2 regions of the Burkholderia sp. Ac-20353 genome follow, and region 1 is predicted to be linked to the other one. Evidence: riboswitches for the same ligand, from Rfam matches in the RefSeq annotation. Region 1 holds a riboswitch; the other holds the start of a gene.
What was found. A riboswitch is a leader RNA that binds a small molecule or an ion and turns the genes downstream of it on or off. The one in region 1 is predicted to bind glycine.
Positions count from the first base shown of each region.

Region 1 (3,410 bases):
AAGGTCCGCCGCGACAACGGTTCGGCGCCCGATTTCGTGCATCTGCAGCTCGGCTACCCGGACAAGGACGTCGCGCTGCATGCGAGCGCACTGTCGGCGATCGAGCCGCCGCGCTTTACGCTGCACGGCACCCGCGGCAGCTACCAGAAGTTCGGGCTCGACACGCAGGAAGACCAGCTGAAGGCGGGCCTCACGCCCGACCACGTCGAATTCGGCGGCGGCAATCCGCCCGGCGTGCTGCGCGTGCTCGACGGCGACGTCGAGACCGAGCGGCCGGTGCCGACGCTCGACGGCCAGTACGCGGAGTTCTACCGCGCGCTCGCCGCGTCGATCCATGACGGCGCGCCGTTCCCGGTCACCCCGCAGGACGCGGTCGACGTGATGACGATCATCGAGCTCGCCGCGCAAAGCGAGCACGAAGGCCGCCGCCTGCCGTTCGTGCGCAAGACGATCTGAGCCGGCCTGCCCCGCTCGATGCCGTCAGAACAATCCGTTACAAATGGCGCGGGAACGAAAGTCAGCGATACCCGTGTCTGACGCGTTTTTCAAAAAAGTCGATCCGACACCAAACCGCAGGAGAATGTGATGCAACGGTTGATTCGCGCAGCAGTGTGCTGCGCCCTGGTTTCCTCGCTCGCGGCGTGTATCGTCGCGCCGCCGCAGCAAGCTCGTCCGGCGCCGCCGCGCCCCGCACCCGCGCCGCAAGTGAATCCGCAAGTCGTCGGCTACGAGCGCATGCAGCAGATCCAGGGCCGGATCGACAACCTGCACCGCCGGGTCGACGCGCGCGTCAACGGCGGCTACTACCCGCCGCCGTATGGCGCGCAGCTCCATCACCGCCTCGACGTGATCCGCCAGGAATCGAACGACATGGGCGCGCAGCACGGCGGCGGCCTGTCGGGCGACGAGCAGCGCGTGCTGAACCAGGAACTCGACACCGCGGCACGCGCGATCGGCGAGTGACACCGGCGCGAGCCGGGAAAACGGCGGCGGCGCGCAGCCGCCGCTTGTATTGCGCTTGTACCGAAGCGACATTGATTTGCCCAAATTGACAAGGCTTCCGGGCTCGCGTACAGTCGCCCGCACGCGTCGGGAGAGCGCGTGACGGCGTTGCAGCAACGCTGGTCGCGCCGCCGAAGGGGCACACCCGCAAACTCTCAGGCAAAAGGACCGGCCGCGTCGAAGCATCCCGCCTGCGCACGTCGCAGGCCGTGATCTTCGCACTCTGGAGAGCGGCAGTAGCCCGTTGCGCGAATGCAGCGCGGGCAGGCTGCCCACCGAAGGGGCGCGCGTTCGCAGGGCCTGGCCCGCGGCGCAATCTCTCAGGTATCGAGGACAGAGGGGCATATACATGACCGCCCGCAGGCTCATTGCCGCGGCGGTCGGCACATCGCCGTATTGTCCCGCGCGCAAGCGCCTTGCCTAAGGCCTCGATGACTGCACTCAAACATACCCCGCTCAACGCCGCACACCGTGCGCTCAACGCCCGCATGGTCGATTTCGGCGGCTGGGACATGCCCGTCAACTACGGCTCGCAAATCGAAGAACACCAGGCCGTGCGCACCGACGCCGGCATGTTCGACGTGTCGCACATGTGCGTCGTCGATTTCACCGGCAGCCGCGTGCGCGCGTTCTTCGAGCACGCGATCGCGAACAACGTCGGCAAGCTCAAGACGCCCGGCAAGGCACTCTACTCGTGCCTGCTCAATCCGCAGGGCGGCGTCATCGACGACCTGATCGTCTATTACTTCACCGAGGATTTCTTCCGTGTCGTCGTCAACGCCGGCACCGCGGAGAAGGACATCGCGTGGTTCAACCAGCTCAACGAACAGGACGGCTACGGCGTCACGATCACGCCGCGCCGCGATTTCGCGATCGTCGCGGTGCAGGGCCCGAATGCCCGTGAAAAAGCCTGGACGACGATTCCCTCCGCGCGCGCCGCGACGAGCGAGCTGAAGCCGTTCAATGCCGCGCAGGTCGCGGGCACGCCGTTCGGCGATCTGACCGTCGCACGCACCGGCTACACCGGCGAAGACGGTTTCGAAGTGATCGTCCCGGCCGCGCATGTCGAAGCGCTGTGGAACGCACTGCAGCAAAACGGCGTGCGCCCGTGCGGGCTCGGCGCGCGCGACACGCTGCGCCTCGAGGCCGGCATGAACCTGTACGGCCAGGACATGGACGACACCGTGTCGCCGCTCGACGCGGGCCTCGCGTGGACGGTCGACCTGGCGACGCCGCGCGCGTTCATCGGCCGCGACGTGCTCGAGCGCGACGGCTCGCGCGCCGCGTTCGTCGGCCTGATCCTGCAGAAGGAAAACGGCAAGGCGGGCGGCGTGCTGCGCGCACACCAGAAGGTCGTCACGCCGCACGGCGACGGCGAGATCACGAGCGGCACCTTCTCCCCGTCGATGCAGGAATCGATCGCGTTCGCGCGCGTGCCGGCGGCCGTGCAGATCGGCGACATCGTGCAAGTGCAGATTCGCGACAAGCAACTTCCGGCGCGCGTGGTAAAACTGCCGTTCGTGCGCAACGGCAAGGTCCTCGCTGCGTAACGTGCCTGGGGCCGGGCGGCATGGCGCCCGGCGAACCACACCCGGCGCACCGCCACGGTGCGCCAGAACGAAGAATCACACCCTTTCTATTCAGGAGCATCCGATGAGCAACGTCCCGGCCGATCTGAAGTACACCGACGAACATGAGTGGATCCGCGCCGAAGCCGACGGCACGGTGGCGATCGGCATCACCGATCACGCGCAGAGCACGCTCGGCGACATCGTCTTCCTCGAACTGCCGAAGGTCGGCTCGCAGGTGAAGGCAGGCGACGCCATCGGCGTCGTCGAATCGGTGAAAGCCGCGTCGGACATCTACTCGCCGGTGACCGGCGAAGTGGTCGCGATCAACACGGACGCGGCCGATGCGCCGGAAGACGTGAACGGCGACGCGTACGGCACGTGGCTGTTCAAGATCAAGCTCGCGGCCGGCGCATCGACCGACAGCCTGCTCGACGCAGCCGCTTACGAAAAGCTGGTCGGCTAAGCCAACCCTTTACAAATCGCGCGGCGCGCCGGCCCGGCAGCACGGGCCCAGCCCCGCGTGAGGCCCGAGTCAGTGTTGAAGCGCTGGCTCGGGTCGACCGCACAGCATGAGATCAGAGCAAGCGCTGAAGCGCTAACCCTGGTCGACCCAGGACCACCATGAAGCTCGAACACCCGGACCGCCTGATGAACCGCACGCCCCTCTCGCTCGCCGCGCTCGAAACGCACGACGCGTTCGCTGAACGCCATATCGGCCCCGACGCCGCCAGCCAGCAGGCGATGCTCGACACGCTCGGCTTCGCGTCGCGCGCCGCGCTGATCGACGCCGTGATTCCCGCATCGATCCGCCGCGCGGAAACGCTGCCGCTCGGCCCG
Region 1 covers NZ_JAAGPL010000172.1:1,293-4,702, forward strand. The annotation lists gene G3N94_RS31690 (oxidoreductase) at 1-456, shown strand, start outside; gene G3N94_RS31695 (hypothetical protein) at 586-963, shown strand; glycine riboswitch at 1,081-1,184, shown strand; glycine riboswitch at 1,216-1,349, shown strand; gene gcvT (glycine cleavage system aminomethyltransferase GcvT) at 1,434-2,552, shown strand; gene gcvH (glycine cleavage system protein GcvH) at 2,656-3,036, shown strand; gene gcvP (aminomethyl-transferring glycine dehydrogenase) at 3,195-3,410, shown strand, end outside.

Region 2 (3,410 bases), on a different contig from region 1:
AGTACTACTTATTTGACCTTCCACACCAATCTCATCTCGACCAGCCTATAACTGTTCTCATTCTCTACAAGATCCAGATCACGCACGGCGCCAAACGGATATACATATGTACGCCATTTTCCTATCCCCCGATAGAACCTGGGTCATCCGAAGCGCAGACACGAGTCCGCTGGAATTGAGGCTCCGCAGTCTGCATTCGGTTGAGCGCCGCACCTTTCTCAGGACGTACAACCAACCGAATTATTGAGGGCGGGGGGCGCCTTGCTGTTCATCGCCCCTCCGGCCCGGGTGTTGTGGAATGCTTCGCCCACTGTCATCCGAGCGATGGTTTTCCCGCATCAGGTAGAAGCGCATTTCAAATGCGAAAGGAGACAATCGATGTCCTCGCTCGTGGTCGCGAATGACGTCACGAACCGGACCACATTCGGCCCCCATCGATCATGAATGAACTCGACCCCTTCCCGCAGTAGCGACTCGATGACCGAGGCTGGCAAACGGCAGAAGACAATGTTTGCACCACTGCCGCCCAAAATCTCGACGTCCATTTCTCTTAGACCGAGGCCCAGACGATGCGCCATGTCATTCGCGTTTCGAGCGTTACGCAGCCAGAGATCGTCCGCCAGGTAGGCATCCATCTGAGCCGACAGAAAGCGCATCTTCGAGAAGAGATGACCGCCTCTCTTGCGACGGCAAGCAACCTCCGGCGCGAGTGCCCGGTTGAACAAAACGATAGCTTCGGCAGCAAGAACGCCGTTCTTTGTCGCGCCGAACGACAAGGCATCTACGCCCGCTTTCCACGTCAGTTCTGCGGGCGAGCAGCCGAGCGAAACAAGCGCGTTAGCGAATCGCGAGCCGTCCATGTGAAACTTCAAATCTGACTCGCGACAGACCTGACCGAGCGCTCCGATTTCCTCTCGTGTGTATACGCTGCCCACTTCCGTTGCTTGCGTGATACTCAGGCAAGACGGCTTCATCGTGTGGATGTCGCCCGCTATGAAGCGGGCCGCTTCGCGAAATTTGGCTACTTCTATTTTGCCGAGAGGCCCATCAACGAGAGCAAGCTTTGCGCCATGGGTGTAAAACTCCGGGGCCCCACATTCGTCGGTATTGATGTGGCTTTCTGGATGACAAAACACCTTTCCCCACGGTGGTGTCATCGCGCTCAGACTTATCGCATTCGCGGCAGTGCCGGTCGACACCAAAAAGACGTCAACTTGTCGCTCGAAGATCTCGCTGAATCGACTCACGACACGAGCGGTATAGTCATCGCCTCCGTATGGATTCGCTTGCCCGGAGTTGCATGCAAGAATCGCGTCGATCACTTCTGGCGACGCACCTGCGACATTGTCACTCTTGAAGTTCAACGCCGGAGAACGCTTGGTAACTTTCATGTCAACTTCCTTACGTCGTTTCGTCATCGTGCCTGGTTGATGCTTCCAGTTTCCGAGGCCACCGCCCGTTTGATCAGATGGTCTGCTTTTTGGCCACAAACACCGCATCGAATGTGATCGCACGCAGACGGCGATTCAGGCGAACGAATTCGGCGATCGATCCAATTTTTCAGAGCCTGCGCCAAAGGTTCAGTCAAGGCGATGCGTTATGCGCGAACACCCGCCTGACGCAATTCAGTAATGCAAAGCGCCTGTTCATTAGCTCCGCGTCGAGCTCGGGCAAGTGTTCTTCGTGAGGAGAGGACATTTTCATCACGGCAAAACGACGACGCGCCCTGGTTTTGAACAGGATGCGTTGCCAGGCGGAAGCGTCCGTGATGGCGACGCCCATGCCTTCAGCACCGATTCTGGCGATTCCCGACATGACATGGTCCAGACAAATGTTGAGCACCGTCGACTATTGGAGTCGACACGGATGCCCCATCTGTCCATGTACCTGAGAGTTTCGCTCGCACACCGATGACGGTGACGGCTCCCCTTCGGTGGGCGCACGAAGCGCCACTCTCCAGATGTTCTCGCTGCACGGTCCTTTTGCCTGAGAGTTTCCGGGGCGGTTGCTCCGTCGGCGTCGTCGAGAAGGACGATCTCTCCCGTGCTGCATTTGAAAGAACGCCTCCAACATAACGGAGTCAAAATACGCTGACAAGGTCTCACAGCACAAATATTTCGAACCTCAATGCATATGGATTCCTTACTATTTGCAAGAAGCTGCATAGCTTTTCTCGTTCCCGGAAACTTTCCATTGCGATCCGACATCCAGCACTTGATGTTGAATTTCGATGTCAGTTGCGCGACAACTTTCCGGAGGCCGCGAGATTTCTTCTGGATTTTCTTTACGCAACAAAGCGAGGCTGCCGCGGCCTCGTACATACTGAGAACCGCGACAGCCTCGCAACTGGAGGCCATCACCAATGCGCCTTCGTCCGCCGATTGAGCATCGGAAGCCGAGACGCCGGATGAGCTCGCTATTGGAGCCGAGTTTTTCTCACCACACTGAAGATTCGCGGTCCAAATCATCTTTTCACGCACTAACGGAAAAGACGCTCTGAACACGGTATTTCAGGCGACCGTCAGCGCGTGGCGTACGCGCTCTCGATGCCCGGCGTGTGCGTTGGATAGTCGACGTAACCCTTCTCGGAGCCACCGTACCAGTCCGTCAGAGCAGGCATCGCGATCGGCGAGCCGGTTTTCACACGCTCCACCAAGTCCGGATTTGCGATGAATGCACGCCCGAACGCGACCAGATCGGTCACCCCATCTTCGACAAGCGCCTTTGCCGTGTCGACGCCGATGCCGCCGTTGACAATCAGGGACCCGGAGTATGCGGGGCGGACGATATCGAGAATCTTGGGCAGATCGGGGCGATCAAACCAACCGTTGGTGTCACCGATGTGCAGATAAGCGACGCCGAAATCCTCCAGCATCTGGGCGACGTACTTGTATGTCTTGGCCGGATCCGGATCCCGTACGTTGTTGTAGGCTGCGAAAGGTGAAATCCGAACCCCGATCCGATTCAGCGGAACGACTTCAGAAACCTGCTCGAGGATTTCACGCAGGAATCGAGCTCGATTTTCGACTGAGCCACCGTAGCGATCGTCGCGCTGGTTGATCGTCGGCGACAGGAATTGATGGGGAAGGTAGCCATTAGCCGCATGAATTTCGATACCGTCGAAACCGGCTTTCATGGCATTTTCGGCGCCACGCCGATACTCCTGCACGGCCGCCTGGACCTCTTCGAGCGTCATCGCACGCGACGGCGTCGCATGAATCTTCGTGTACACGCCGTTCTGCAACTGCCCCCACACATGCAATTCATGCAGATCGTCGTTCACACCCGACGGCGACACCGGCTCCTTGCCTTCGAGCAGGGCAAACGAGCTGGCGCGACCGGTGTGCCAGAGTTGAGCAACAATGCGTCCGCCAGCGTTGTGCAGAGCATCCACGACGCGTCGCCAGCCT
Region 2 covers NZ_JAAGPL010000012.1:40,502-43,911, forward strand. The annotation lists gene G3N94_RS05825 (low specificity L-threonine aldolase) at 339-1,391, opposite strand; gene G3N94_RS05830 (hypothetical protein) at 1,585-1,815, opposite strand; glycine riboswitch at 1,965-2,054, opposite strand; gene G3N94_RS05835 (alkene reductase) at 2,522-3,410, opposite strand, start outside.
Region 2: another riboswitch for glycine. It lies ahead of G3N94_RS05830 (hypothetical protein); the one in region 1 lies ahead of gcvT (glycine cleavage system aminomethyltransferase GcvT).